DNA from 3 places in the Exiguobacterium sp. H66 genome. Region 3 is predicted to be linked to each of the others. Evidence: riboswitches for the same ligand, from Rfam matches in the RefSeq annotation. Region 3 holds a riboswitch; each other region holds the start of a gene.

Region 1 (10,612 bases), on a different contig from region 3:
GCCAGTCTGCCGGATATGCAGTTTGCGATGATCGGCGCCTTCGCAAGCGGTGGCATCATCGCGATGCTCGCTTCGACGATGATGCCGGAGGCGCATGAGGAAGGTGGCACGATCGTCGGACTACTCGCCTCACTCGGTCTCATCACTGCCATCATCCTTAGCTGAAGGTCGGTGATTTTAAAAGAGCTTGACGAATAAGGACCGAGCTAGAAAGCCCACAGGACGGAACTATCGGAACAGAGCGCGCGGACGGATTGAGTCTTGAATCAACTCTTGTGTCCGTTTTTCACAACTCCCATTCCGTCTGAAAACGTTCCAAAAATTCAACCATGAACGCATGCCGTTCCTCTGCGATGCCTTTTGCCGTTTCGGTATTCATCAAGTCCTTTAACAAAAGTAACTTCTCATAAAAATGATTGATTGTGCTCGAAGGACTCGTCCGGTCTCCCGGCTTGCGTGGTCTTAAACCGGGTACATGCATCGGTGCTTGGGTCAATGCTCCATACTGGAAGGTCCGGGCGACCCCGATGGCACCGATCGCATCTAACCGATCCGCGTCCTGGACAATTTTCCCTTCCAGCGTCTCAAGTGGTGGACGGTCCCCCCCTTTAAAAGACATCCCGTCAATGATTTGCAGGATCTGCCGCTGCCGGTCGTCCAAGACTTTTCCTGACAAAAACAGGGCGACGGAAGAAAGCGTTCCCCCAAGTTTCGTGTCAGCGACATCATGCAGGAGTGCCGCCAGTTCAATCGTCAACAAATCCCCGCCTTCCGTCGCAGCAATCTGTAAAGCCATTTTCCGGACCCGTTCGATATGGGCATAGTCATGTCCTGAAAAATCCGTCGCGTGAAAGGCACGGACGAACTGTTCCGTTTCGTTAATCATAAAAATCCTCCCACTCCGTCTGCAACAATCCGTAAAGCAACATGTCATGCCGCTTACCATCCCGCTTTAAAAATTGCCGGTACGTGCCTTCGTGGACGAAGCCGAGTCGTTCGTATAGCGCAATCGCACGCTCATTATAGGCAAAGACCGTCAACTGGATCCGCTCGAGGTTGAGCTCATAAAAGCCGTATCGCAGTAAGAGCTGTAATGCTTTTCGCCCATACCCGTTCCCGGCTTCATTTGGATCGATTCCAATCATCAACCAGGCCGTCCCGTTCGACCATAAGATATCTTCAAGGGAGACGACACCAATCAGACGCTCGGCATCCGTCCGACGAACGGCGAACCGAAACGTCTCATGGGCATCACTCGCAAGCATCCCGTTGATTTTTTCATCTGACAAAAACCGATATGGTGTCGCACTCAAGTTGCGTGCAAACATCGCATCGTCAAGAAAGCCCCGGTAGACTTCCGTATCTGCCGCTTGGAAACGTGTCAGCCGGATGCCTTTCCCCTCTAGTAACTTCACTTCAATCATCCTCCTCAAAAAACGCCACCCCTTTGATGAAAGAGATGGCGGTTATGTGTTATAAGACTTTTTCCAAGAATTTTTTCGCACGATCCGTTTTTGGATGATCAAACAACTCGACCGGCGTTCCTTCTTCCATCAAAATGCCTTCATCGAGGAACAGGACACGGTCGGCGACTTCTTTTGCGAAGCCCATCTCGTGCGTGACGATGACCATCGTCATCCCACTTTCCGCCAGTTGCTTCATGACATCGAGGACTTCATTGACCATTTCCGGGTCGAGTGCTGATGTCGGTTCATCGAACAACATGACGTTCGGCTCCATCGCGAGGGCACGGGCAATCGCAACACGTTGCTTTTGACCACCGGATAGCTGGTTCGGGAAATTATCCCGTTTTTCAGCGAGACCCACGCGTTCAAGTAATACTTCGCCCCGTTTGATTGCGTCCTCTTTTGATAAACCGAGGACATTGATTGGGGCATAAATCAAGTTATCGAGCACTGACTTATGAGGGAACAGGTTAAACTGTTGAAACACCATTCCGATGTTTTGACGCGCTTTCGCGATATTCGCTTTCGGTTTTGTCAATTCGAAGCCGTCGACATTAATCATTCCACCTGTCGGTTGCTCCAAAAGGTTGATACAACGTAAGAACGTCGACTTCCCTGAACCCGACGGTCCGATGACTGCGACAACTTCCCCACGACCGACTGTCGTCGTGATGCCTTTTAATACTTCTAACTTCCCGAACTGTTTGTACAGATCGGTGACTTGAATCATAGGTTCCATCTGATTACCCACTCTTTCTCATAGCTTTTTCGACTTGTTGACCAATCAAGGACAATCCCATGACAAGGACGAAATAGACGAGTCCCGCAAATAACAAGGGTTCGAAGTACAATGCTTTTTCTCCACCGACGACTTGCGCCCGGCGCATGATATCGAGAACACCGACTGTCGAGACGAGGGCCGATTCTTTTGTTAACGTGATCAGTTCATTCATGATGGCTGGTAAAATGTTTTTGAACGCTTGCGGTAAGATGATTGACCGCAATTGTTTCATGTAAGGGATACCGAGTGCATCTGCCGCTTCCCATTGTCCACGATCGACTGCTTGAATTCCTGCCCGGATGATTTCCGAGATGTAAGCACCCGAGTTCAATGAAAAGGCGATGACTGCGGATTGATAGCCTGTCGTGACGTAACCCGTCAGTTGCGGTAAACCGAAGTGAATGATTGCCAGTTGCAAAATCAAGGGTGTTCCACGAAAGACTGCCGTATAGGCATGGCCAATGAACCGAATGAATTTGCTTTTCGTAATTTTAAGTGCTGCCACGATGATTCCGATGAACATCCCTGCGATGGCAGCGACGATCACGACTTGGAACAGAACCGGAATCCCTTGCAGAATATATGGGATTGAATCTTGAATCTTTGTAAAGTCTATCATAATCAAACTCCTAACGTCGCACAAAAGGGATGGGGTTACCCCCACCCCTATGCGCTTCTCTTATTTTGCTTCTTTTTGGAACCATTCTTCTGCAAGTTTGTCGATTTCACCTGAATCGATCATCTTTTTCAATTCTTTGTTGAACTCGTCACGCATCTTGTCACCCTTTTTGAAAGCGGCGGCTGAACCCGTCGGTCCATCTTCTTTAATTTCGTACGTTTTTAACGATGCATCTTGATCCATGTATTTGACCGCTACAGCATCTTCAATGATGAGCGCATCAATCCGGCCGGTATTGAGTTCTTGAATGATTTCCGGAATTTTATTCAACGATACGGCTTCACTGTCTTTATAACGATCTTTTGCAAGTCCTTCTTGAATCGATCCAAGTTGAACGCCGATTTTTTTACCTTTTAGTTCATCTTCCGAACTAATCGCTTCATCTTTTGTCATGACGAGGTTCTTTGATTCGAAATAAACATCTGTGAAATCAGCGTTTTTCTTCCGCTCGTCTGTCGGCGTCATTCCTGCCATGACAAAATCAATCCGACCTGAACTGAGTGCTCCGAGTAAGCTACCGAACTCCATATCTTCAATTTTTAGGTCATAACCGAGATTTTTTGTGACTTCCTTTGCGATTGCGACATCAAATCCAACGATGTCGTCCCCTTTCGCCGTATCGATGTATTCAAACGGGAAGTAATCTGCTGACGTTCCCATCGTCAATACTTTACTGTCATCACTTGAACCGCCTGATGAATCATCTGATGCACCACATGCTGCCATCGTAAGTGCGAGAATGCCTGCCATTGCCGTTGCTACTAATTTTTTCATAAATAAATTCCCCTTCCAACGCTCAATTGTCAGAACTTTAACAATAGTATGACTTATGTTTTTTTCTAATTCAATACTAAATAGCTCTGATCCGATTTATTACTTTTAGGATATACGAATATTTATTCATTGTAAAGTATAATTATCTCGTAATAATGCATAAATTGATTCTTTTTATACAAAACATGAGTAAATAACCACTTTTGAATCCGCTTACATTTTTTATTGCTATCCTCGGATTTTAATCAAGGGTACTTTCTAATTTGAAAAAGGGGATGCTATTGATTCGATTCGTCCTTCTTTTTTCATTGCTCTTTCAATAAGTCGGCCTCTGCTTCAGGTGGACTGCTAAAAAAACATCCCTTTCGCGCACACTCACTTTCACGACATACTAAAAACCGTGTTTCAATTAAGAAACACGGCTCCAGACTGTAGTCAAAGTGTTATTGGGCGATAAAAGCGTTTTTTTCGTTGCTTTCCTCGGGCGAGGCGCAAGCCGTTGCTCCTTAGTCCTCACGGACAACGAGCAGGGTCTTGCCTGCCTCTGAAAGTGCGTTAAAAACGCACTTTTCCCGTAGGAGTCAACGAAATGCGACGCTTTTTAGGTAATATCGTATGGAAAAGCCAGACATGCAAACGGTTTAGAGCGCAAGCCGTCTTGAATCGCTTTAGAACCGCGACAGGAAAGCGCGAACTGATTGCACTTAGATATAGCATATTCACTCTTCATAAGCGTTTGTATACACACGTGAGCCGTGTTTCAATTAAGAAACACGGCTCACGTTGATTCATTTATGCGTAAATTTCAATCAATGACTCTAATTTTTCAACAACTTCTTCTGCAGTAAACGATTCGATGTCGAAACGTTCAACCATCGAAAGAATGTTGCCATCTTGCATCAAAGCGAATGATGGTGATGAAGGTGGATACCCTTCAAAGTACTCGCGTGCCCGGTCCGTTGCTTCACGGTCTTGTCCCGCAAACACCGTTACGAAATGATCCGGCTTCACGCCTTCCATTCGATTGACGTAAGCAGCTGCCGGGCGAGCAATCCCACCTGCACATCCACATACTGAGTTGACAAGGACAAGTGTCAATCCTTCACGCTTCATCGCGTCATCGACGCTTTCAGCTGTCTTTAATTCTTCAAAACCAGCAGCTGCCGCTTCTTTACGTGCTGTCTGGACGACGTCTTCAAAATACATTTGGAAATCCATCGGTCTAATTCCTCCCTTATTCGTTCTCTTCCTTATTGTACGAGTTTAGATGAAATCTGTCCAAGTCTGCCGCTTAATTCTTGCGCCAAATATGGTTTCGCATGTAGTAGATCACGGAAGGCGACGTAACGGTCAATTTTTTCTTCCGACGGCTGACGGTCATTTTTATACGCACGAATCAAGACATTTTTTGGTGTATGCTCTAAATCAATGAACTCAAGCAATTGTGTCTCGTAACCGACGAGCGTCAAGATTTCGGCGCGGATTGAATCTGTCGCGAGCGAAGCGAACTTTTCCTTAATCAACCCGTGCTGCAACATGACGTCGAGTGGTGAACAGTCGAGTTGACGATTGAGTTCTTTTTGACAACACGGAACACTTAAGATGACAGACGCATTCCAATCAACGGCGCGGGCCAGGGCGACATCCGTCGCAACGTCACAGGCATGAAGCGTCACCATCAAGTCAACCTCTGTATCCTCATTGTAGTCATGGACGTCCCCGACACGGAACTCGAGATTCGTATAGTCGAGATCGCGCGCAATCGCTGTACATTCTTCGATGACTTCTTTTTTGAGATCAAGCCCGGTCACTTTCAAGTCAAAACCTTTGACGACACTCAAGTAATGATACAGTGCAAACGTCAAATACGATTTTCCGCATCCAAAATCAAGAATCCGTAACGTCCGATTCGTCGGTAATGCGGAAATACTATCTTCGACGAACTCGAGGAACCGATTGATTTGTTTGAATTTATCATACTTTTGCCGTTTGACTTGCCCGTCTTCCGTCATGACACCAAGCCGGACTAAAAACGGTACGGCGACACCATCTTCAAGAAGATGACTTTTTTTTCGGTTATGCGACAGTTCTGCTTGGAGTGGCGACTGTTTTGTTGTCTTTAATGATACTTTCATTTTCTTTGATAACTGGAACTGGACTTCTTCCGTCTCGAAGCGGAACAAAAATTGACGGAATTCTTCCATTAATGCGTCGAGTCGTCCTAAAAATTCGTCGACTCCCAAATTTTCATGTTTAATTATCCGCTCATATTGAAACTCTAATTGGATTGCATACGTATCTTTCAATAGAATCGGTTTTAGTTTGATTCTTCGAAGATCATTCGACTTTTGGCGCGGACCACTGATCGTTGCATGCACGAGAGCAGAAGCCTCGAGCTTTTGAGTGAGTAATTCTTTTACTTGGTGTAATTCCACTGTAGTCCCGTCCTTTTCTGATTGTTCTTTCGAAACTGTAGCAAATTCCACCCTATTCGACAAGTAAGGTAGCTTCATCATTAAAGGAGGAACGAACGATGTTCAAAAAACTTTTATCACAAATCGGAATCGGTGCCGCCACAGTCGATACACGACTCGACAGCGAGCGCTGTGAGCCAGGCGGACAGATTCACGGAACCGTCCATATTAAAGGCGGCAATGTCGACCAAGAAATCGATCGGATTTATTTAGCGTTTAATACACAATATAAAGAAGAAGTCAGGGACAGCACGACATTTACGACGTTCACACTCGATCGTTTTTCGCTTAACGAAGCCGCCTTTACGATTGAAGCAGGTGTCGAACGCGAAATTCCGTTTACGCTTCAAGTACCATTCAATACGCCGCTCTCGATCAGTCAATCGAAGTCATGGATTGAAACGGGTCTCGATATCGCCCAAGCAGTCGATCCGTCAGACCGGGACGCCATCATCGTCCAAGCCAATGACCTCCAATCTGTTATCTTAGAAGCGATGGAAGAACTTGGCTTCCGACTCAAGAAAGCGGACACGGAAAAACTTCCCGGGCGTTACCGGAAGGATTTACCGATCGCCCAGGAACTCGAGTATTCGGCACGCAATACGTACTTCGCCCATAAACTGGACGAAGTCGAACTCATCATGCTCCAAGACCGGTCCGGCATCGACATCGTCTTGCAAATCGACCGTCGTGCCCACGACTTAGGCTCGCTCTTCAGTGAGATGGCGGGTGCGGATGAGACAATGACGAAGCTATCCTTATCGAACCACGATTTGATGGACCGAAACGCCGTCAAACAACAATTAAACGATTTGATTGAGCGGTACAGCTGATTTCCTTACCAGAATCTTCATCATGCCTGTAATCCACCCACAAAAAAACCTGAGCGATTACCATGACTTTCTTTACGAAAGCTGAAAATTGCTCAGGTTTTGTGCGGTCTGCGGTCTGCCGTCTGATCGCGCTGATCGGCAGCGGCTAAAGCTGTGCTTACCGTTTCGTTACTTTTGCTTGACGCGTAACTCCTGTAAAAACACGATCAAACGTTTCTTCCGTCCAGCCCATTTCCCAGAAGAGTAATTCGTAATAACAGCTTTTGACAAAATGTTGTTTCATCCGTTCTCGTTCTGCTTCAGTCGCTTGCGCCGCCAATGCATCGAGACGGTCGACTTGTTCAAAGACGACCCGTTCGAACCATTCTGAACTGTATGTTGCAATCCACTGCTGATAGATCGGTGACGCAGGTGATTTCGTCAACAGTTGTTGTCCGACCTCATAATAGAGCCAGTAACAGGGTAATATCGCTGCAATCGTCTCACCAAGCGTCCCCTCACTCGCATGATGCATATGCGAGACATAGGCATAAGCAGTCGGTGCCGGTTCGAACGTTGCTAAATCTGCTTCCGTGATAGCAAGCGGTTCGAAAAAAGACTGGTGGAGCGACAGCTCAGCCGCATATGTCGACGTCGCATGTTCCGCAAGCTCTGCAATCGTCGCGAAATCTGTAGCTTTTGAGGCCGCGCGGGCTTGAATTTTTGCGAAATGTTTTAAGTAATACGCATCTTGCATGACATAATGCCGAAATTTTTCGAGCGGTAACGTCCCGTCACCAATGCCAGTGACGAATGGATGGGAAAAGCTGCTGTCCCAATACGTTTTTGCGGCTTGCCGAATTTCTTGACTGAATTTCATCCTAATTCCCCCTTTTGTTGAATCAAAAAACGCCACACCCTACGAACAGGGCATGACGTGAAGAGACAACAAAAGAGATGTTCACGCCACTTCCCTCCGTAAGTCCAAACTTAATCAGGTTCAAAGGGTCCGAACGTCTTCGTCGTCTCAGTCGGCCTACCGACTCCCCTAGTGGTCATTATTTAATTCTTGTTTAATTATACCACTTTTTCAGTCAAATCGTCCGTATTTCAGGAAAAACTTAGTATACTGTATGGGGCAGGAGACGCGTGTTCCGTTCCGCCTCAAGACCGATTCCGTTCAGGAACACGTCACTTACAATAGGATTAGTACCTGATACTATCTACTATACTCGGAGGATTCCTACTATGAATAAAGCAACAAAAATCATGACAACAACGCTGTTAGCGTCAAGCTTACTTCTCCCGACTGCTGCTTCAGCAGAACAAGTCGTCGATAAAACGATCATCACGCTCGGTGAATCGCTCGGTGCAAAAGACAAGGCCTGGGTGCTCGCCCGATTGAATGCGCCGGAAGGCATCACGCCCGTCATCGCCACGGCAGCTGATGAGGAAAAATATTTAGGGAAGAACGTTCCCCAATCGCAACTCGGCGGTAACATGTACTCTTCCGCAAAAATTGAACTCGCTGAAAAAGGCGACGGTCTCTCGGTCGCAACCGAAAACATCACTTGGGTCACAAAGGACATGTATTTGAATGCTCTCGTCACAGCGGGTGTGACGGACGCCGATATCACGATTACTTCTCCTTATAAAGTCACCGGTACGTCTGCTTTGACGGGAATCATGAAAGCATATGATCAAACGTCGGCAGAAACCGGTATTAAATTGACGGATGAACGAAAAGATTTAGCCCAACAAGAACTAGCCGTTACGTCCGATGTCGGAAAAACGGTCGGGACGGACAAAGTCGCCGAACTGATGAATGAAATCAAGGCCGAAATCGCAAAACAAAAACCGGAAACCAAAGTCGATATCGAGAATGTCATCATCCAAGTCATTCAAAATAACAACATCCAATTGTCAGACGCCCAAATGGACCGATTGACGTCATTGTTCAGCCAAATGGAGAAAGCAGACTTGAACTGGGGACAAATTGAGACCGGATTAAAAAGTGCCGGTCAAGATATTCAAGCATTCGCGACCTCGGAAGAAACGAAAGGATTTTTCGCAAAATTGTTTGACGGTCTAAGTAATTTCTTTAAATCGATTTCCGGACTGTTCAAGTAACTGAAAACGGTATCATGTCCAGCTTAACATATGGTAAACTGGCTTTATCGAAACGAAAAGGTGGTGTAGAAGATGGGTTTTGCTGCGTGTAAGCATTGGTTGATGGAACAACTTTATCTGTTGCGCGCGATTTTTCATGGAATGGCGTTCTAAGGGATCAGTCTGCCCTTTTTCTAGAACATCCATCTGAAAAATAAAGCAAAGCGCACATTCTACGGTAAACGGAGAGCGCTATTTGCGTTCTCCGTTTTTTTGATGCGCATGAAAGGAAGTTATTGATCATGATATGCGACATCCAACATCTGACAAAACAATTCGGAGGAGCATCCGTCTTAACCGACGTCTCGCTCTACCTTAAACAAGCTGACCGTATCGGATTGATTGGTCGAAACGGAACCGGAAAAACAACGTTACTGCGCTTAATCGCTCAACTCGATGCACCGGACAGCGGAACCATTTATCTAAAAAAAGGACTTTCCATCGGTTATTTGGCTCAAATCCCACAGTTCGCAGAAGAATTGACCGGCCTCGATGTTCTCTGGACCGCATTTGCCCAGGTCGTCGCCTTACGGACGACGATGCATCAGCTTGAACAACAAATGGCAAATGCCGACCACCTCGACGATGTGCTGAACGATTATACGCGCGTGACCGAACAATTCGAACGACAGGACGGGTACCTACTCGATTCAAAAATCCAACGTATGATTAATGGCCTCCACCTCGATGCCTTGCTGACACGTCCCTTTTCTCAATTGAGTGGTGGCGAACAAACGAAAATCTGCCTTGGCCGGATGCTTTTGACGGAACCGGACTTGTTGATCCTCGACGAGCCAACGAATCACCTCGACCTCGCAGCCATCGAATGGCTCGAACAATTTTTAAACAGTTATCCGGGCGCAGTCCTGATTGTCTCGCATGACCGCGTGTTTCTTGACGCAAGTGTCAATTGGATTGCGGAACTAGAAGATGGTGAATTGACGATCTACCCCGGAAATTATTCGGCGTATACGGTCGCGAAAGAACGCCTGCTCCTCGAACAGTTCCACGCCTACACGGAACAACAAAAGAAAATCAAACAAATGAAGGATGCGATTCGGCGGTTACGCCAGTGGGCAAATGAAGCCTCTCCTCCGAGCGAAAAACTGTTCCGAAAAGCAAAAGCGATGGAACGGGCACTCGAACGAATTGAGCGACTCAAACGACCACTTCTTGAAAAAACGGCGCCTGATATCCAATTTTCGTCGCACGGGCAACTCAGTCAAGTCGTTTACCGCTTGACGGATGTTGAGCTTTCAGTTGCCGACCGCAAGTTGTTTACGTCGCTTGACTTCGAAGCCGCGGCGCGTGACCGGATTGGGATCGTCGGTGCGAACGGGAGTGGGAAAACGACGTTATTACGTGTCTTACTCGGACAACTCGAACCGACGAACGGACATGTTACGCGTGGTCCGTCAAATCGCGTCGGATTTTTATCGCAACACGTTGACATGCCG
Region 2 (10,612 bases), on a different contig from region 3:
AGCCGGGAAATCCATCTCACAACAAGATGATAAGATGATTACGGATTACCGGAACACGCAAAAGAAATTAGCGAATGCCCAAGCAGAACTTAAAGATAAAAAAGCAAAGCTTGTGACAGAGAAAAAAGAATTAAAACGTCAACAGGCAGAGCTCGAACAACAAATCAGTGAACGAAACAAACGCATTAAAGAACTGAAGAAACAAAAAAAGAAATTTGAGACACAGTTGATGGACGCGAAAGAAGTTCAACAAATCTTGATTGCGCAAGAAAAAGCAATCGCGGCAGAAAAAGCGGCACGTGAACGTGAAGCACGGATTGAAAAAGAGCGCAAAGCACAAGAAGCACGAGAAGCAAAAGCCCGTGCTGAAGCTCAAGCGGCACAAGCAGCAGCCGATCAGGCAGCGGCAGAAAAGGCAGCAGCTGAGCAAGCTGCAGCAGAAAAAGCGGCAGCCGAGCAAGCTGCAAAACAAGCAGCGCGTCAAAAAGCAACAACGAATTCAACAAAACAATCAACGCCGGCACCAGCACCAGTAGCACCAAAACCAGCACCTGTAGCACCGAAGCCAGCTCCGGCTCCAGCTGCATCTTCAGCATTGTTCATTCATCCGACAAGTGGTGCGACTACACAGGGATACGGCTCAGCAAGTGGTGAAAATGGGTACGGATTCCATAATGGAATCGACTTTGGTGCACCGGTTGGAACACCAATCGTCGCAGCAGCAACAGGAACTGTCATTACGGCTTCAAGCAGTGGTCCTTACGGGAATCACATCATGATTGCTCACCAATTGAACGGAAAAACGTATACGACGGTTTACGCGCACATGAGTTCATTGAATGCGCGTGCAGGACAACGTGTCAGCCAGGGACAACAAATCGGTGCACTTGGTAGCACGGGTAACTCGACTGGACCACACCTACACTTCGAAATTCATGTCGGCGGTTATATCTACAGCGGAACAGGCCCTGCAAATAGTGTTAATCCTATGTCAATGTTATAAAATCGTAAAAGAACCTCTACATTGTAGGGGTTCTTTTTTTATACAGTTTGAATAATTAGTTGTTATATTACAAAATAACGTTTTCATTTGAAACGTAAATGAAATTTTTCTGAAACTATTACGGTGCTATAATCAATTTCAGATAGTTTTACTACGAAACATGACTTCAAAAATCGAATTCATACATAAGCGAGGAACTCACATATGCTAAAAAAGTTATTTTCTACCGTACTATTAGGGACGTTATTATTGACGAACACCCCAATCACTCAAGCGGCTACAATCAAAGAAAAGAAAGCAGATAATGCAGCTGAACAACGTAAACTAGAAAAATCAATCAAAAAACAAGAATCTAAAATTTCAAAAGAGCAACGTCAAATCAATGCGATTGATGCAGCAATCAATGAAAATATTTTTCGTGTCTCAGAAAAAAATAAACAGATTCGTCAGTTGAATGAACGAATTGAAGAGCTTGAGGCAGACATTATCCATTATGAAGAAATGTTAAAACGCCAGGAAGAGCTGTTAGGAGACCGCCTTCGTGTGCTTCAAGAAAATGATGGGAATTCTATTAAATGGGAAGAAGTCATTTTTGGTTCGAAAGATCTTGGCGATCTCTTTAGTCGTGTGATGGCAGGGAAAAAAATTGCTGAACAAGATGACAAGATGATTTCTGCTTACCTTGAAACGCAAAAAAAATTAGCGGATGCTAAAGCGACGCTCGTGGATAAAAAGGAAGAGCGAGTGAAAGAAAAAGAAGCCCTTTTGGTTCAAAAAAAGGAACTCAAACAGCAAATGAAAGCGCGTAGTGCAACCTTAAAAAAACTACGTCAAGGTAAAACAAAATTTATGACAAAACTTCTGAATGCGAAAGAACTTCAAGCGACATTAGAAGCGCAAGAACGTGCGATTGCGGCAGCAAAGGCAGCAGCTAAAGCAGCAGCGGAAAAGGCAGCAGCTGAAAAAGCGGCAGCGGAAAAGGCGGCGAAAGCGGCGGAAAAAAACAACGCCGGGACGTCTAAGAAGGTCGTAAGTGCTACGCCAGTCGCTAGTGTTCCGAGCGGTTCGGCGCAGTTCGTTCGCCCTGCGTCAGGAAGTGTTTCACAAGGATTCGGACCAGCGAGTGGTGCGAATGGGTATACTTTCCATAATGGTGTCGACTTTAGAGGGCCAGTCGGATCATCAATCGTCGCAGCAGCTTCAGGAACGGTCATCACAGCGGGAAGCGGTGGACCGTACGGAAATCACGTGATGATTTCACATTTCTTGAATGGGAAAGTGTATACAACAGTTTACGCGCACATGAATTCATTATCAGTTCATGCTGGACAAACGGTCTCGCAAGGACAACAAATCGGTACGCTCGGAAATACGGGAAACTCGACGGGCGCACATCTTCATTTTGAATTGCATATTGGTGGTTACCAATACAGTGCGACAGGACCAGCTAATACAGTTAATCCATTAGCATACTTATAAAAACGAGCTTCGGCTCGTTTTTTTTATGACGCTATGCTACAGTGAAAGGGAAATTTAAATCATGAGCAACTAGGGGAGCTGGAGGAATCTGGCTGAGAGGAAAACCATTCTGTTTTCGACCCTATCACCTGATCTGGATAATACCAGCGTAGGAAAGTTGAGATTGAAGACATGAATAAGTGACCACACTCGTTGGTTTTTCATGGCGTCGTCTGCTTTTTTACAGCGGACGGCGCTTTTTTTCGTTCCGCTTTCTCCTTGTGCTCTCATAGAAAGTGAGGTCTATCGATGAAACATGTACTGACGATTGCTGGATCAGACTCTAGTGGTGGAGCTGGAATTCAAGCCGACCTAAAAACTTTTTCTGCTCTTGGGGTTTACGGTATGAGTGTAATTACTGCTATCACAGCGCAAAATACGTTAGGCGTACAAGCAGTTGAAGATGTATCACCAACGCTTGTCGAAGCCCAGTTGAACTCGATTTTTAGCGATATTCGTGTAGATGCCGTTAAAATTGGGATGGTCTCGAATGAAAAAACGATTCAAGTTATTGCCAAATGTTTGAAACATTATCAGGGACCAGTCGTCTTAGACCCCGTGATGGTCGCAAAAGGGGGGCATGCCCTGTTAAGGAAATATGCTGAACAAGCATTAATGGAGCACTTGATGCCGCTTGCAACCTTGACGACCCCGAATATTCCGGAAATGGAACGCATGTTAGGGCAAGCGATTTCGACAGTTGATGAAATGAAGCTGGCGACGACGGAATTCGCACAAAAACGAGACATCGCTATCCTGTTAAAAGGCGGTCATCTCGAAAGTACGGATGCCTCGGATATTTTATACACGGAAGGGATGCATCATCTGTTTCAGGAGGCACGATTAAAACGCCAGCATACACATGGTACAGGATGTACATTATCTTCCGCGATTGCGGCACGTCTTGCGCTGGGAGATTCCCTGAAGGATAGCGTGATTTATGCTAAACGGTACGTAACTGAAGCAATCCGGCATGGATTTGCCTTAGGGAACGGAATCGGACCGACACATCACTTTTATGACATTTGGAGGGAAACGGATGCTTACAACCATTCATGATAAAAAACCATTAATTCATCATTTAACGAATGCGGTCACGATTAATGAGTGTGCCAATATGACCCTTGCGCTCGGGGGTTCACCTGTCATGGCGGAAGATATCCTAGAAGTCGAGGAAATGGTTGGACATGCAGATGCTGTCGTTATCAATATCGGGACATTGAACGCAGCTTCACGAGCGTCGCAATTGTTGGCAGGTCAAACGGCCAACCGATTGAAGAAACCGATTATTTTAGATCCAGTCGGAATGGGGGCGACGACACTTCGGACACAATTCACGAAAGAGTTACTCGAAGCAATTCATTTTACGGTCATTAAGGGGAACGTCTCTGAAATCAAGACGCTCATCGGTCAAGTCGGACGTTCAAAAGGAGTCGATGTCGCTTCAGGAGAGACATTAGATTTTCAAGTCGTCCATGAGTTTGCTGGACGGCTCGGGACGACTCTCGTCGTAACGGGACCGGTTGATTTCATTACAGACGGCAAGCGTCAAGTAAAACTAACCGTAGGAACGCCACGACTCGGACACATTACAGGGACAGGCTGTATGACGGCATCGCTCATCGGGACCCTACTTGGAGCAGGGTATGATGCATTCGAAGCAGCGACCTATGGGACGTATTTAATGGGAAAAGCGGGTGAAGTCGCAGATGAAGCAGCGGGACTCGGTGATTTCCGGATGGGGTTGTTCAACGCAATCAGCTTAACTACAGAAGAAAGTTTGAAAGGGGTATTGACCAGTGGAGAATGATTACACGGTTTATGCGGTAACAGATCGGCGCTTTCACCCGGACGTTGCCTTGATTGATGCGGTCGAAGCAGCAATAAAAGGTGGCGCGACGATGGTCCAGCTTCGTGAAAAACAGGCGCAAGGGAAAGAATTTCTCGAACAAGCGAGTGACTTGAAGAAAATGATGTCTCGTTACGGCGTCCCACTCATCATCAATGACCGGATTGATATCGCACAAATCGTCGGTGCAGGTCTGCATATCGGGCAAGAGGACATCCCTTTGCGGGAGGCACGTAAGCTGTTACCGGAAGCCACGATTGGGGTTTCTGTCTCGACCGTTGAACAGGCAATCGAAGCAGAGCAAGACGGGGCAACTTATCTTGGCGTAGGGTCGCTCTATCCAACGGCGACAAAAGACGATGCGAGTCAGATGACAAACGAAACACTCCAAGCGATTCGCCGGGCTGTTTCCCTTCCTCTCGTCGGGATTGGTGGAATCACACATCATGTGGTGCCCGACTTATTCGAGATGCTTGAAGGATATGCTGTCGTCTCTGCCTTATTCGCAGCACCAGATATTGAACGTGCGGCACGAGAGTTCAAAGAGGCGGTTCAGACTGCGCGTCAAATAGTATCAGACCGGGTATAATCACTGAAGAGGTGATGTACGTGAAATGGCAAGTCATTCGCTTTCGGGGAGGCTGGATTCGGTATCGAATCGAACCACAAATCATTCGAATCGACAACCGTGGAAAGTATCATTTAGGTTGGAAATTGTTTCCCTATCCGAATCGTTATGCATTTGAATTGGCGGTTTTGTTAAAAAACAAACACCGACAACGATATAAACGGCCGCTGTTGATTAAAACGGCATCCATCGCTACGGAAATCTGGGGCCATACACACCTCGATTTATTTTATCGGGTGATGTTACAAGTACCGTTACCACGCTTCCTATCGAATCGATATAAGGAGCGATTGCGAAATACAAGTATCATCGACATCGGTGTACGGGCTGTCGATACTAATCGAATCGTTTGGGATATCGGGAATCGATTAGGGGGATGGGCAGTTTTTCGTACAATCCAAAAAAAACATCGGAAATGAATCTTCACCTCGCGACTCATCGTAGTCATCTTACTTGCATTTGTTGTTTTAGGATGGTGCAATAGTTTGGAGGAGAGGTGAAGACAGTGGAGGCACCACGCTGTGAGACGATTGCGATCGATAAAAAACGTGCGACTGAAATTGGTCATGCCGTTGAAAAAATCCCGACGCTTGAGATTGGGAAATTGTTTAAAGTGTTATCGGACGCAACGCGTCTACGAATCGCTTATGCATTGACGGTCGAGCGAGAACTTTGTGTTTGTGACGTATCGGCATCAGTTGATTGTTCGATTGCGACGGCTTCGCATCACTTAAGAACGTTATTGAAACAAGGTCTCGTCAAATATCGTAAAGAAGGAAAAGTTGTCTATTATTCACTTGATGACCATCATGTCTCGTCGTTAGTTCATTTGGCAATGGAGCATGTGAATGAAGGAAAGGCTTCTTCTTGAGAAAAATACAAAAAAACGCACCGCAGTCCGATAAAGAACTGCGGTGCGTTTTTTAGCTTTTTCACGAAGCTAATCGTATGAAACAACAGATCACTTGATTCGATGGAAGAGCGTGATGGTCACACTGATGAGTAGAAAGGCTAAAATGGATAGACTAAAGCACATCCGTTTATAGGATGCTGTCACGAGCGCCGTGTTTTCGAGTTCTTGATCTAATTCGGTATACAATTGATCTTTAACTTGAGCAAGATCTTCAAGAATGGTCTGCGTGGTCTGCGTCGATTGTTTCGCTAAAGCGGTAGCTGCCTGTGAACCGTTTGTTTCATAAAGGCTGAAAACGGTTTCGATTTCTTTTTCCCATGCATTGTTACGGGTTAACAAATCTTTAATCGGTACGGGTGTTTCGTTCGAAGCATTGAGCACACGGCGTAAATCATGAATTTTGGTCGTGCAGAAGTAGTATTGTTCAATGTAACGGTCGTCTTCATAGAGCAATAGGCCGCGAACGGCATTTGCCCGATCCCGATTGTATTCGACGAGTTGGTCGACTTGTTTAATCATCGGGATATCATGGGCGTGCATCTCTTCTGTCATTTTTGAAATGGTACGATAACCTGTCAAGGCATAGATGAGAGGAATCGAAGCGAACAAACTGACTAAAAGAATGAGAGAGATGCGGTAGCGCCAAAGTTTATTCATGCAATCATTCCTTCATAAGCTAACTAGTAATGTCATTAGCTTAACCACTAATTCCCAAAAAGTGAAGAGTTATCTATTTTTTAGGGGAACATCTTTTGGTTACGGGAATCCAATCGTTTTATATTTTGAGATGAAACCTGAAGCGATACCAAACGTAGACGTATATGATGGGTCAGCCTTCGTTTACAAAAAACAACCCACCTCATGACAGGGGGGTGTCGTTTCATCGTGTGCGGTTCATTTAAAAAGAGTAGGAATGTTCTTTGTAATTTCCAAAGACGGTATGAATCTCAGAGAAGGTGACGAAGGCATTAGGTTCGACAGAGGAAACAATTTCCTGAAGACGAACGATTTCATTATTCTGTACGACGACATAAACCATCTTCTTTGTCCGGTTGGAATAGCCACCGCGCGCATCGAGAATCGTGACACCACGACCGAGTTCTTTTGTGATGACGTCGTTGATTTCATCTGCTTTTTCACAAATGATAATACATTGTTTAGAAGCAGAGTAAAAACTATAGACCGTTTGCAACGCCTTGGCGCGAACGAAGCTCATAATTAATGCATACATAACATGTTTTAAGTCGAAGACTAACCAAACTAAGATATAGATCACTAAATCCTGCATTAAAAAAATACGCGGGAGCGGCCAGTTATGGAAGCGGGCATAAAAGAACTTTCCGAGGATGTCGAGTCCACCTGTCGAAGCGCCGCCAAAGAAGATTAATGCCATTGCGAGCCCGGAAACTAACCCTGCAAAAATGGAGGCGACGAGAGGATCGTTTAATGACTCAGGAACCACTTGTGTTGGAATCCAATCAATTAAAAATGAAGAAATAAGGACGATAATTCCTGAAAGTAGCATGAATCGTTTTCTTAAGAAGCGAAAACCAAGTAAGAAAAGCGGGATATTCAAGACAAGTTGGGTCAGTCCGATAGGCGTATTGAACAACTCTTGGAAAATAAGTGTGATTCCCATGATGCCGCCAGATCCAATGTCATTTGGAGATAATAAAAGGCTGATATAAAGGGAGTAAAGAAGTGTACCGATTAAAAGGAAACTGATTTTTTCTGTTCGTTTTTTCTTGCTCGTTTGTTTAGTCTTCATTGTGATTGATGAGAAATCCTCATGCTCCTCCTTCGTAAAGTATCTGCCTGCAAGAGTACGCCTATATAGCATTAAATTCAACCCCTCAACTGAAAAATATCGTAAAAAGGTGACGCGGGTCGAAAGGAATTGAGTGAATTGAAAAAAATCCTTTTATTTTTATGCTGTGCGCTCATTGGATTAAGTACAGGTTCCGTTTTTATGTTGCATTACTCGAGGGAATCCCCTGACAATAAGTGGCGTGATGGAGCACTGGTCACCCGATATGTCGGAACATCGGTTGCAAATACAAATGCAATGACAGGATTTATTGAACGATTTCCATTTTCAGACGCACTTAAACAAGTACAGATTGAAGGAACTACCGTTTCCTTACGTTATGAAGTGACGGGTAAATCCAGAAAAGAATGGGTCGGGACAAATCATGAATGGATTGATCCGTCTACACCCTCTTTTATCAAAAGTCGATTTCCGCAACTCGTCATGCACCATACGCTGGCTCTTTTTTTAGCGATTCCTAATGTAATGACAGTTGAAATTCAATATACGGATCCTGTATCAATCCTTCAAATTAAAATCACGCGTACTGATTTTGAAGGGTATACACCACGCGATATTGAGCGAGCTTCGACGTCCACTAACCGCTTTAATCGTGTAGTCATTGACGACTATGTATTAGTTGAATCAAGGCGAAAATCCTTTCTGGAATACTTCCGTTCACAACTCAAAATATACCCGTAAAGTAGTTGTATCTAGCAAGAAAAAGCTTTTTTCACAAACTTGACACAATGGTATCGTTTACATGTCATTCTTTCGTAAAAACCTTAAATAAGGGGTAGGCAGGGGTTGAACATCTTATAAGATGGAAGTATGATAATAAGTGAACAAACATTGTGAAGTGTTGAACAAGAAGAAAGCGAGGTTTCTACAATGAATGAAGTAGAAGCATTAGAAGGGCTAAGAAATAAAGCGGTTAAATCAACTAAAATGCTACAAATGCGTCCACTCGAATATTTAGTTCGTGCCATGCTTGCTGGGGTATTCATCGGTTTTGCTATCATATTTACACTCAAAGCAATCAACGGACTTTATCTAAATGAATCGGCTGCGATGACGCTCGTCGGTGGATTAACTTTTGGTGTTGCGCTTGTCTTAATCGTCTACGGCGGTGCAGAACTGTTTACAGGAAATACGATGTACTTTACTACGGCGACGATGCGTGGATACACTACGAAAATGGATACGTTTAAAGTATGGACGATTTGTTTGATTGGTAATGGTCTCGGAGGACTTGCCTTCGCGTTACTCTTTTCGCAAACTGGAATCATTCAAGAGTTAGGCGCAAACAACTGGTTGTTTGCTGTCTCTGAATCGAAAATCCATCACTCGACATGGGAAATCTTTACGCGAGCAATCTTCTGTAACTGGATGGTTTGTTTAGCGATTTTCATTCCGAAAAACATGAAAAATGAATTGGCACAAATCATGATGATGATGGTTTTAGTTGCTGTCTTCTTCGCATCAGGTTTTGACCATGTCATTGCCAATATGGCATTGTTCTCAATCGCGCTTGTCGTACCTCACCCAGAGGCGATTTCATTTGCCGGAGCAATCCATAACTTAATTCCTGCTCTCTTCGGTAACATCATCGGTGGAGCACTCTTCATGGGAATGGTTTACACGTGGTTGAATAAAGAAAAGCTAGAAGTGGATCAATCAAAACAACAAGCTGCGACAATCAACATCGCGACGAAAAAAAAAGCATAAAGAAAAGGTAAGGTAGCGACGGGTTTTCCCGTCTCCCTTACCTTTTTCTTTATTCGAGATGTTGGAAGCGATCGACATCTGCTGCGAGTTCTTCATAAATCGATTCGACGATTTGAGCATCATCGAACAGACCGAGTACATTTTCGTCAGGTAGTGCATCGACTGGGGAAGTAAAATAGAGCACAGCCGTCAATAATAATTGTTCTTGTTCTTCCTTCATCGAAAAACGTTTTTGATAAAGGGCACGTAACATCTCAAGTAACTGTTTAAGTTGGAAATACAGCACGAGTTCTGCTTCACGTTCGATATCAGACCCTTCTTCTGAAGCGATATCTTTTGTTAAATGTGCTAAGCCAACTTCTCCTCGAATCAATAAATCTTCCTGTGCTTTGTGATCTCCGACTAACGCCAATGCCTGACGGTGGAAATATGTGTAAGCGGATTTGAAATCTCCTGGTACGAATTCCATGTTCAACACTCCTTCTCTACACCTAGTTTCACCTTATTTCTTGCAAAATTGCAACTCTTTCGTGAAAATAAGAGTAAGAGACGAAAGGGGATTACATAATGCCGACTCAAGAACAACTCAAAAAGTATGCAGCACTCGCTGTACGTACAGGAATCAATTTGCAATCCGGTCAGCAACTAGAAATTCGTGCTGGCATCGAAAATGCACCACTTGTTCGTGAAATTACACGTGTTGCTTACGAAGTAGGCGCATCGAACGTTTACGTGCAATGGTCAGATGATGAAATGACGAAAATCCGTTATTTCGATGCACCGGAAGATTCGTTTGACGCATTTCCAGAGTGGTTAAAAGCACGGTTCGATCAGTTAGCTGATGAAAAGACAGCCTTCTTATCTGTCGTCAGTGAAGATCCAGATCTTTTAAACGGAGTCGAGTCGAGTCGTATCGCGCGCGCGAATAAAGCAGCAGGAGTTGCACTAGCCAATTGGCGTAAATTCGTCATGAGCGACAATGTAAGCTGGTGTGTCGTTGCTGCACCTTCAGATGCTTGGGCGGCTAAGGTATTCCCAGACTCGGAAAACGCTGTAGAAGAGCTATGGGAAGCGATTCTAAAGGCAACACGAGTCGATCAAGCGGATCCAGTCGCTGCATGGGAGAAACATGATCACAACCTCCGCACGAAAGCGACCTTCTTGAC
Region 3 (10,612 bases):
ACCGTGACGAGTGCAGATTTCGCTTTCGCTTTCGTTGCAACTGGAGCTGTTACGTGATTGACGCCTTCTTCTTCTAAAATCGTTGAGTGTTGTTGGCGCATGTTTTCGATTTTAACCGCGACGAGCTCACCAAATTTTTGTCCTTTGTTGATGACATCACCTGGTGTCTCGACATGGACATGAACTTTGAGCAACTCTTCATCTGCGACGACGAGCAGTGAATCTCCGAACTCAGATAATTCGTTACGGAATGCTTCTTCACTGAACGGCGCATTCGCTAACTTATCATCTTGGAAACGAACCATGATTTCTGTACAGTAACCGTAATGGATTTCCTCTGTCGACATGAAGCTTTGAGCCGATTTATGATGCTCTGCTTCGACGAGTGCTTCCATGACAGGAGCATGCGGTTTTTCAAGTTCTTTTCCTTCGAGTGTCGCAAGGAACCCTTCATAAATACAAACAAGTCCCTGTCCACCAGAATCGACGACACCGACTTCTTTTAAGACCGGTAAAAGATCGGGTGTTCCTTCAAGTGAAACTTTTGATGCTTCGACAATCCCGCGCATCAATTCAAGTAAGTCCGTCGTTGTTTCCGATTGTGCGATCGCAGCGACTGCTGTTTCACGAGCAACTGTTAAAATCGTCCCTTCGACTGGCTTCATGACGGCCTTGTATGCTGTATCAACACCTTTTTGCAAGGCATCTGCGAATTCCTTCGTATCGATTGTTTGTTTTCCTTCAATCGATTTCGAGAAACCACGGAATAATTGACTTAAGATGACACCAGAGTTCCCACGTGCCCCCATTAAAAGACCTCGTGCGAATATTGATGCGACGTCTGCGACAGAATCAGATGTTGCGTTTGTTGCTTCTTTCGATCCAGATGTCATCGTCAAGTTCATGTTCGTTCCTGTATCGCCATCCGGCACAGGGAATACGTTCAGTGAATCGACGAAATCTGCATTTTGATAGAGATTTGCCGCGCCATTTTGAATCATCTTGACTAATTGGGCTCCTGTTAAACGATCTACACTCACTAAAGTTTCCTCCTCTATTTCCGTCTTAGACATTCGTCAAACGGACTCCTTGGACAAAAATATTTACAGATGTCACTTCTAACCCTAACGCTTGGTTCAACGTATATTTAACACGGCTTTGAACATTGTTCGCGACTTCAGAAATTTTCGTACCGTAACTCACAATGATATGCATATCGATGTGAACTTGTTCTGAAGATTGTCGAACGATGACGCCACGTGCAAAATTCTCACGTTTCAATAATTCAGCTAGCCCATCTTTGATTTGTGATTGTGATGCCATACCAACGACACCAAAACATTCCATTGCTGCTCCGCCCGCCAGTTGCGCGACGACATCATTATCTACATCAATCTTTCCATAGGTCGTTTTCATCTCGATTGCCACCTGAGTAGCCCCCTTTAACTAATTGTGTTCTTCTCGTAATTCTACTATAAGGACCTACTATTGAAAAGTCGCCGTACTGACTATACAATGAATAAGTGAAAAATAGTAGCGGTCAAATGAACTTTTACCATCATCCTCATCCATTATTTTAAATTTTGAGGTTCTCTGTCAAGTTTTTTTCTTGTCAGCTACTTTTTTTATGTTGCAACCGTCCTGACACCATGCTAAGATAGCAAAGTGTCTATTAGGACGAACGCAAAACAACATAAAAGGAGGCGGAACGCATGGCACGTAAATGCTACGTTACTGGAAAATCGCCGAAGTCGGGAAACAACCGTTCACACGCATTGAACAAAACGAAACGCACTTGGGGAGTCAACGTACAAAAAGTACGTATCCTCGTTGACGGTAAACCTAAAAAGGTTTGGGTTTCAGCTCGAGCTCTTAAATCAGGTAAAGTCGAACGCGTATAAGGCGCAAAAACCGGACGGGAATCTTCCCTTCCGGTTTTTTTGTCGTCTTTTTTATTTTTCTCCTAAAGTAATTGTCGCAGCATTTGAAAACGCTTACAATAAGTTGGCAGTTACTTTATTGCTCAAGGGGGAATTCATCATGCAGTTAAAAAGAGCCATGACAAGCCGACATCTATTTATGATTTCGCTTGGTGGTATTATCGGGACGGGGTTATTTCTCGGTTCAGGGTTGACGATTTCGCAAGCAGGACCACTCGGGGCGGTCCTCAGTTACATCGTCGGCGGGACGATCATGTACTTAACGATGCTCTGTCTAGGAGAGATGGCTGTCCACATGCCTGTGTCCGGTTCATTCCAAACGTATACGACACGTTTTATCGGTCCAGGCATCGGTTTTGCCGTCGGTTGGATTTATTGGCTCGGATGGGCCGTAACCGTCGCTCTTGAAATCACAGCTGCCGGTAGTCTGATGGATCGCTGGTTTCCACAGGTTCCCGTCGTCATCTGGTGCGCCTTATTTACCGTCATCTTATTCGGATTGAACGCCATCTCTGCGAAAGCATTCGGGGAAGCAGAATTTTGGTTTTCAAGTCTTAAAGTACTCGCCATCCTGTTCTTCATCGGACTCGGGGGAGCCGCATGGTTCGGATGGATTGATATGGCGGCTGAACGACCAGCTACGTTGTTCGCGAACTTCACGGCGAACGGCTGGTTTCCGAACGGGGCTCTCGGCGTCTTGACGACGATGATTGCCGTCAACTTCGCTTTCCAAGGAACAGAATTGATTGGTGTCGCTGCCGGGGAATCGAGTGAGCCAGAAAAATCGATTCCGAAAGCGATTCGTAATACGGTTTGGCGGACGTTTATTTTCTTCGTCCTCTCGATTACAATTATCGGAGCTTTAATTCCGTATGAGTCAGCGAGCGGCATCAGCAGTCCCTTCATCATGGTCTTTGACGCAATCGGCATCCCATATGCTGCAGATTTGATGAACATCGTCGTTTTGACGGCACTCTTATCCGTCGGAAACTCTGGACTGTATGCTGCGACACGCATGCTCTGGTCGATGTCGCAAGAAGGCATGATTTCAAAGAAACTCGCCATCGTCAATCAGCGGGGTGTGCCGATGCGCGCCTTAACGTTCACGATGCTGTTCGCGATGTTATCCTTATTGACGGCATTCTTCGCAGAAGATACCGTCTTCATCTGGCTATTATCCATCGCCGGTCTCGGAGCACAAGTCGGTTGGATCTCGATTTCCGCTTCGCAAATCGCTTTCCGACGCCAATTCATCAAGGCAGGACACACACTTGACGAACTGAAGTTCAAAACACCGTTCTTCCCAGTCTTACACATCCTCTCATTCTCACTCAATCTGCTCGTCTTAATCAGTTTAGGTTTTCAAGCCGATCAACGCGTCGCCTTATATCTCGGCGTCCCTTTCTTCCTACTGACATGGGCGAGTTACCATCTCTTCGTCAAAGGGAAACATATCGCTGCCAAAAGCGAACAACAGGCAGCCAGTTCGACACTTCACGACAATCGGTAACTTGTTATCGGACCCTGGATACACCGGGTTAATCTCAAACAGGCGGCTAACTAAATAAGCTGCTAAAAAATCAAAGCGCCGATGATTCCGTTTCACATACGGAGTCATCGGCGTTTGCCATACCTATCTTTTTGTTCATGACGTCATGACGTGTACTTGAAGAACGCATGTCCCGATCGCTTCAGCGGGATATGATGGAGTCGCGTCTATCACGTTTTTATTTTTCGTGCGTGCGCAGGACGAGAACTTCCCCTTCGACGACCGTCACTTGCGCAACACCAACCCACTCATTGCTGACCGTTAGCGAACCACCGACCGGAACAGGATGCTCCGTCAAAGGGTATTTGACGCCGCGTAACGTCAAGTTCGACGGGACAAGGGGAATGAATGACAGGTAATGATACCCTTCAGACGCGAGTTCGTACTGACCGGTTTTCCAGTACCGGACATCCTCACGTTTCGTCACGAGTCGTGCTGTCGGGAATTGTTTTAACAAATAGACGTTCTGTAGCGTCATGTCGAGCCGACCACCCGTCGCACCAAAGATGAGTAGTTCAGCACCTGCAGCCTGTTCGGTAGCGTAACGTAACGCTAGTTCTAAGTCCGTTTCATCTTTTTCTGCCGGATGAAGCAATCCACCATCCGGAACGTATCCGAGCGAATCAAAGTCACCAATTGCCACATCAAAATCAAGTCCTTGCTCCACTAATGTCGCAATCCCGCCGTCAACACCGATAATCATCGTCTTGTCTTTCACGAATGGTGCGAGCGTCGGGACGTCTTCTGCCGGTCCTGCCGCAACGATTAAAACTCTCATCTTTAAATACCGCGAGCGGAGTAACGTAAAAGACGTGGTGCTGTCGTAAACAAAATACCTGCAACGACCCCACATAAAACATACGACGGAGCCATATACGTCGCGTTATAAATGAACGAGTATGGAACGACAGGTCCTTTGGCATACTCTGCAAAAAAGACGATTCCACTGATGACATGACAGATGTAACGTAGACCTGCACCTAACAAGGTCGCAAACAAGACAATCGTCATGAGACGCTTTTTTTGACCTTCTGTTGCTGCTTTTTTGACTTGGCCTGCAAACACTCCACTCAAACCGACGACACCATATGCAAGCGTATAGTCAAGCAGCGGTTGGACGACCGTCAAGACTTGCGGAGCGAACATCAATTGAATCGTTCCGACGAGCGCACCCGTGATGACACCACCAACGACGCCGTGACGAAAGGCCATGACGAAAATCGGTAACATCGCTAAGCTGATGGATCCGCCTTGTGGCATTTTGAACGGAATCAATAAATCAAATACAACACCGAGACTCGCGAAAATCGCAATCTCCATTAACATTTGTAATCGTTTCATACTGTGTTCCTCCTAAAAATAAAATAATGATGACAACAAAAAGGCAGTACGACGGACGCCGTACTGCCTGCGTGCGCCACATCCCTACGTCCGTCTGAACGGAACAGGTTCGAAGGGTTAAAGTCTACTCACTTCTCTCAGCCGCTTGACGCGACACCCCTTGCGGTCAAAATTTAATTGTCTTGGCTCTATTATACGTGAGCCGCGTTTCGAATACTAGTGATGGCTTCTGCATAGTCTGGTGCATTGTAGATTGCAGAACCTGCGACAAGGACGTTTGCCCCATTGTCGATACACAGTTTTGCCGTTTCCGCGTTGACACCACCATCGATTTCAATTTCGAACGTCAAACCGCGCTCTGCTTTGATCATCGCTAATTGCTTCAGCTTCGTCATGACGCTCGGCAAGAAAGCTTGTCCGCCAAATCCTGGATTGACCGTCATCAACAAGACCATGTCGACTTCTTCTAGGACATGTTCAATCGTCGACAGTGACGTGTGTGGATTCAGCACGACGCCGGCCTTTGCTCCAGCCCCTTTAATTTGTTGCAAGACACGATGGACATGATTCGTCGCTTCGACATGGAAGGTGACGATATCCGCTCCTGCCGCTACAAACGCTTCGACGAAGTTTTCTGGTCGATCGATCATTAAATGAACGTCAAGGACCATGTCCGTCTTTTGACGAAGACTACTGAGGACGGGTAGACCAAATGAAATGTTCGGGACGAACTGGCCGTCCATGACGTCGAAATGGATGTAATCTGCTCCTGCCGCCTCGACAGCTTTAACGTCTCGTTCTAGGTTGGCGAAATCTGCTGATAAAATAGATGGTGCGATTTTAATCATTTCAATACCTCCGCGCTCGATTCTTGATTTCCTCTACAAACATACCATAATTCGTATAGCGTGAGGACATGATTTCTTCTGCCTCAACTGATTTTTTGACAGCACATCCTGGTTCGTTTAAATGCAGGCAACCACGGTATTTGCACGTATCTTGCCGTGCGACGAATTCCGGAAAACACCAACGTAATTCTTCGATTTCCATCTCGTGTGGAAAATCGAGGTTCGAAAACCCTGGCGTATCAGCAATCAAGCCCTCTGCAAGCGGAATTAACGTCACATGACGCGTCGTATGTCGTCCGCGTCCGAGCGATTTCGAGATGTGACTCGTCTCGAGATCGAGCGTCGCATCGAGCGCATTCAACAATGAACTTTTTCCGACTCCCGACTGTCCCGCGAGCACACTCGTTTTTTCTTTGAGTAGCGGACGGACTTCCTCTACCCCTTCTAGCGTCTCACTCGACGTCTCAATCACCTGATAACCGATTTGTCGGTAACCGGCAATCGCCGTCCGGACTTCTGCTTCTGCTGTTCCTTGCAACAAATCCATCTTCGTCAAGATAATAATGGGTTGAATCTCTTTTGCTTCGATTAAGACTAAAAACCGATCGAGCAAATGGGCTGAAAAGTCCGGTTCTGCTGCTGAGACGACAAGCAACGCTTGATCGATGTTTGCGACCGGTGGACGAACCAGGAAATTTTGCCGTTCCTTCACTTCTAAAATGTATCCAGTTTCGCTTTCGATATGCAATACGACCTCATCTCCTACAACAGGACTGATACCACGTTTTCGGAAGTTTCCCCGAGCGCGCGATCGCACCTCGCCCTGCGTCGTCATGACATCATAAAACCCACCTTGTAGACGAATGATCGTCCCGTCCCGATTTTCTTCGATACGATTTTCTGCCATCCCATGCCCTCCTTCAATTTGCGGTTCGTAGCACACTCATTGTTCTGCTTTCGCTTGTTTATAGGTAATCGTTTTCGAGCGATACACTACATCATCTTTATAAATTGTGATTTTTCCTTCTTCGCCCGGATCAATCGTCACCGGAACATCAAATGTTTCATCACTGTCAATCGACTCTTCAATCACTGTACGTTTCCCTTTAGCATCATCCGTCTCGATTCGAATGACTTGCCGCGGCGGTTCTTCATCCCCTTCACCTACAGCATCGTAGGCTACTTTTTCCGGGAAGGTCGCCGTCACGGTTTGTTCTTCCTCCCCTTTTGAAATAAAGACCGTCACGGAATCGTTCGGCTCGACTTTGACACCCGCTTGCGGAAATTGACGAATGACTTGGTCCAGTTCGACTTCACTCGAAAATTCTTGTTCGAATGTACCGTCGAGACCTGTCGCGTCCAAGTACGCTTTTACTTCAGCACTCGACATGTTCGTCAAATCCTTCAATTCAAACGCTGACGAACCTTCGGATACCGTGATTGTAATCGTCTGTTCTTTTGCAATCACTTCTGTTCCGGCTGAAATCGATTGCCGGATGACATTGCCTTGTTTGATGTCTTCCGACTCTTCTTTTTCGACATCTACTTTTGAGAACCCAGCATCCTTCAAGATCGAGGTCGCTTTTTTCTCTGTTTCGTCCGTTACATCCGGCACTTCGACCGGATCACTGCCCGTCGAGACAACAAGATTGACCGTCGAACCTTTTTTAACGGTCACTTTTGCCCGCGGTGCTTGACTGATGACAAGTCCTTCATCAATCGTATCACTCGATCGCTCAGTCGATTCGACGATAAAACCGAGTTTCTCAAGTTGTTTTTCAGCCTCGTCCGCATCTTCTTTTGCGACATCCGGCACAACGACTGTCGGATCCGGCCACATCGCGAACGTTGTCGCGGCACCTCCGAGTAAGAGGAGGAATACGAGCACAATCCACCATCGCTTTTTTTTCTTTTGCTTCGGTACAACTGTCGCGACCGTAGCTTCTTCTTCCTTGACCGGAGTCCCGGACGGAGCCGAGACTGGACTCAACACCATCGTTTGCTCCATCGGATCTTCCCCGCGAACCCCTTCATCTGCTCGTTCAACAGATAAGGCCGTCACCATATCTTCCCGAAATTCAGCAACGGATTGTTGCCGATCGTGCGGGGCCTTCGCTAGTGCCTGCATGATACAGTTTTCTAGCGCTTGCGGCACGGCAGGATTCAAGACGGATGGCCGCCGCGCTGTATCTTGCAAGTGTTTTAATGCCACGGCAACGGGTGAATCTCCTTCGAACGGGACGTGTCCTGTCACGAGTTCATAAAGGACAGCACCGAGCGAATAAATATCCGATTTTTCATCGGCAAATTTTCCTTTTGCCTGCTCAGGTGAGAAGTAATGCACTGAACCAAGAACGGACATCGTATGTGTCAATGTCGCGTTCGACATCGCGACGGCAATACCGAAGTCCGTTACCTTGACCGTACCATCCTCTCGGACGAGCATATTTTGTGGTTTTATATCCCTGTGGATGATGCGATGGGCATGGGCATGATCAATCGCATCACAAATCTGACTGATGATTTCAACCGCTTTATTGATTGCGAGCGGTCGTCCTTCACAGTAGGTTTTCAACGTCATCCCATCGATGAACTCCATCACGATATAGTAAATCGAATCCTCTTCACCGACATCATAGACGGCAACGATATTCGGATGGTTCAAACTCGTCGCAGCATGAGCTTCGCGCTCAAAACGTCGGATGAATTGTTCATCATGTGAAAATTCAGTCCGTAAAATTTTGATTGCGACATTCCGTTTTAAGATTTCATCATAAGCTTGATAGACATTCGCCATCCCGCCATTTCCAACTAGCCGTTCTATGCGGTAGCGGTCATTTAATCGATCTCCGTATCGCATATTCAGCCCCTCTTTCTTTCTTTGAAACGGATGGCAGCAACGGTGATGTTGTCTGCTCCCCCCCGCTCATTCGCCTCAAAAACTAATCGTTCAACGATTTGCTCGAGTGGCGCATCTTCTTGTAGCAGCTGTTGTATTACTTCATAAGGGACTTCATCCGTTAATCCGTCACTACAGACGAGGACAATTTCATAACCTGGTGCATCCCGGACTTGGACGTCGACGTCGACGAGTTCGTTCGAGCCAATCGAGCGCGTGATGACGTTTCGACGTGGATGATTTTCGACTTCTTCTTCCGACAGTTCACCTAATTGCTTAAGCATATTGACATAAGAATGATCATCTGTCAGTTGCTTCAGTTGACCTTCTTCAATCGCATAGACTCGACTATCCCCGACATGACCGATAACAAGGAGTTCGTCCGACCAACAGACGCACGCCATCGTCGTTCCGACGACAGCCAAGTTTTCTGTCTTGGAATACTGTAAGATTTGAGAATTGGCAATTTCCACTTGCTGTTCAATCCAAGAAGATAATTCAGCTGGTCGGCTTGGCATGTCTGCATAAGCATCAGCAAATACTTGATGCACAATCGCGCTTGCCTTCTCACCTGCCGCGTGACCACCCATTCCGTCAGCGACGACGGCAAGTCCTTGTTTTTCATCACCAACGAGTAACACCGTATCCTCGTTTTGCAATCGAACTTTTCCAGTCGTCGTCAGATAAGCTAACTCCATGACCGTCCTCCTCTTCTATCTCACCTACTGTTGATGCATTTAAGAAAATTCAGCGTGCGTGTCATCCTTGCTTTTTAAAGGCTGCGATGTAAAATCCGTCGGTCCCAAGCGTCGTCGGAAGCAACTTGAGCTCTGCCCGTTCTGAAATCAACGCCTGCACGTTTTTTGGCATTCGCCCTTTGAACGACTCATCAAAAACAAACCCTTGGCTTAAGATAAATTCCGTTTGTTGTTCATTTTCGACTGGATCAATCGTACACGTCGAATAGACGAATGTCCCTCCGCGCTTGACGAGTGGAAGAACTGCCTCGATGATTTGTCGCTGAATGACAGGTAACTGTGTTAAATTTTCTGGTTGCTTTGTCCATTTAATGTCGGGTTTCCGGCGGATGACACCGAGTCCAGAGCACGGTGCATCAACGAGAATCCGGTCAAACGATTCTGCATCGAACCGGTCGCCGACTTTTCGTGCGTCGAGGGCTTCTGCTTCTACCGTATCGAGTTCAAGCCGTTCTGCCTGTTTTTTTAGTAATTTAATTTTATGTGTGTGTAAATCAAGTGCCGTCAACGAACCTGTCGTCAATCCTTCAGCAATATGCATCGCTTTCCCACCCGGTGCTGCACAACTGTCGAGTACATGGTCAGACGGTTCTGCTCCGACGGCCCGCGCAACGAGCATCGAACTCTCATCTTGAAGCGAGAGATACCCACGGTCGAGTAAATCCGTTTGTTGGACACTGCCACTGATGATTTCAAGTCCGTCCGGGGCGACGGCGGCTGGTTTAGCAAAGACACCTTGGGCTTCGAGTAATTCGACGGCTTCTTCGACGGTCGCTTTATTCCGATTGACGCGGACCGTGACGGGTGCCGCTTCGTTGTTGATTTGACAAATCTTCAACGTCTCGTCTTCCCCGAACAATTCAATCCAGCGCTCGACAAGCCACTCCGGGTGACTCGTCTCAATGCTGATTCGTTTGCTCGTTGAAGGAATCGCCGAGAAGTCTGGTTTCCCTTGACGTAAAACGTTACGTAAGACACCGTTGACAACTTTTGCGATATGCGGTTTTCCACGCGTTTTCGCGATTTCGACCGCTTCGTTGATGACGGCGTGATCCGGAATCCGGTCTAGATAAAATAACTGATAGACACTCATCCGGAGCAACGGTCGCATGAAGGGATCGAGTTTTTTTTGTGACGCGAGCAACGGATCGAGAATATAGTCGAGTGTCAACTCACGGCTGAGTGTCCCATAAACGAGTTCTGTATATAATCCGACATCGGCTTTTGAAATCGCCCGTTTTTCAAGCATTTGGTGGACGGAGATTGTCGAAAAAGCA

What was found. Region 3 has a riboswitch for thiamine pyrophosphate ahead of thiT (energy-coupled thiamine transporter ThiT). Riboswitches for the same ligand answer to the same signal wherever they lie in the genome.
Region 1: linked by a shared signal. The riboswitch ahead of tenA (thiaminase II) and the one ahead of thiT (energy-coupled thiamine transporter ThiT) in region 3 are both predicted to bind thiamine pyrophosphate.
Region 2: linked by a shared signal. The riboswitch ahead of thiD (bifunctional hydroxymethylpyrimidine kinase/phosphomethylpyrimidine kinase) and the one ahead of thiT (energy-coupled thiamine transporter ThiT) in region 3 are both predicted to bind thiamine pyrophosphate.

Annotation. Positions count from the first base shown of each region.
Region 1 is NZ_JACSMQ010000003.1:285,601-296,212, reverse strand. Features, by position in the region: gene KNP88_RS07475 (ZIP family metal transporter) at 1-165, shown strand, start outside; gene KNP88_RS07470 (HD domain-containing protein) at 287-886, opposite strand; gene KNP88_RS07465 (GNAT family N-acetyltransferase) at 879-1,415, opposite strand; gene KNP88_RS07460 (amino acid ABC transporter ATP-binding protein) at 1,474-2,196, opposite strand; gene KNP88_RS07455 (amino acid ABC transporter permease) at 2,210-2,869, opposite strand; gene KNP88_RS07450 (transporter substrate-binding domain-containing protein) at 2,927-3,700, opposite strand; gene KNP88_RS07445 (BrxA/BrxB family bacilliredoxin) at 4,493-4,918, opposite strand; gene KNP88_RS07440 (class I SAM-dependent methyltransferase) at 4,951-6,135, opposite strand; gene KNP88_RS07435 (sporulation protein) at 6,234-7,007, shown strand; gene tenA (thiaminase II) at 7,165-7,866, opposite strand; TPP riboswitch at 7,941-8,046, opposite strand; gene KNP88_RS07425 (DUF1002 domain-containing protein) at 8,235-9,116, shown strand; gene abc-f (ribosomal protection-like ABC-F family protein) at 9,398-10,612, shown strand, end outside.
Region 2 is NZ_JACSMQ010000006.1:100,924-111,535, forward strand. Features, by position in the region: gene KNP88_RS11095 (murein hydrolase activator EnvC family protein) at 1-1,003, shown strand, start outside; gene KNP88_RS11100 (murein hydrolase activator EnvC family protein) at 1,208-2,482, shown strand; TPP riboswitch at 2,544-2,654, shown strand; gene thiD (bifunctional hydroxymethylpyrimidine kinase/phosphomethylpyrimidine kinase) at 2,771-3,580, shown strand; gene thiM (hydroxyethylthiazole kinase) at 3,561-4,331, shown strand; gene thiE (thiamine phosphate synthase) at 4,321-4,959, shown strand; gene KNP88_RS11120 (hypothetical protein) at 4,980-5,417, shown strand; gene KNP88_RS11125 (ArsR/SmtB family transcription factor) at 5,495-5,869, shown strand; gene KNP88_RS11130 (CHASE3 domain-containing protein) at 5,960-6,568, opposite strand; gene KNP88_RS11135 (YitT family protein) at 6,810-7,679, opposite strand; gene KNP88_RS11140 (hypothetical protein) at 7,818-8,420, shown strand; gene KNP88_RS11145 (formate/nitrite transporter family protein) at 8,610-9,446, shown strand; gene KNP88_RS11150 (DUF1232 domain-containing protein) at 9,496-9,915, opposite strand; gene KNP88_RS11155 (aminopeptidase) at 10,014-10,612, shown strand, end outside.
Region 3 is NZ_JACSMQ010000001.1:344,506-355,117, forward strand. Features, by position in the region: gene KNP88_RS01790 (DAK2 domain-containing protein) at 1-1,040, opposite strand, end outside; gene KNP88_RS01795 (Asp23/Gls24 family envelope stress response protein) at 1,066-1,428, opposite strand; gene rpmB (50S ribosomal protein L28) at 1,713-1,901, shown strand; gene KNP88_RS01805 (amino acid permease) at 2,041-3,450, shown strand; gene KNP88_RS01810 (thiamine diphosphokinase) at 3,668-4,267, opposite strand; gene thiT (energy-coupled thiamine transporter ThiT) at 4,270-4,830, opposite strand; TPP riboswitch at 4,895-5,001, opposite strand; gene rpe (ribulose-phosphate 3-epimerase) at 5,022-5,678, opposite strand; gene rsgA (ribosome small subunit-dependent GTPase A) at 5,680-6,585, opposite strand; gene pknB (Stk1 family PASTA domain-containing Ser/Thr kinase) at 6,622-8,538, opposite strand; gene KNP88_RS01835 (Stp1/IreP family PP2C-type Ser/Thr phosphatase) at 8,541-9,275, opposite strand; gene rsmB (16S rRNA (cytosine(967)-C(5))-methyltransferase RsmB) at 9,337-10,612, opposite strand, start outside.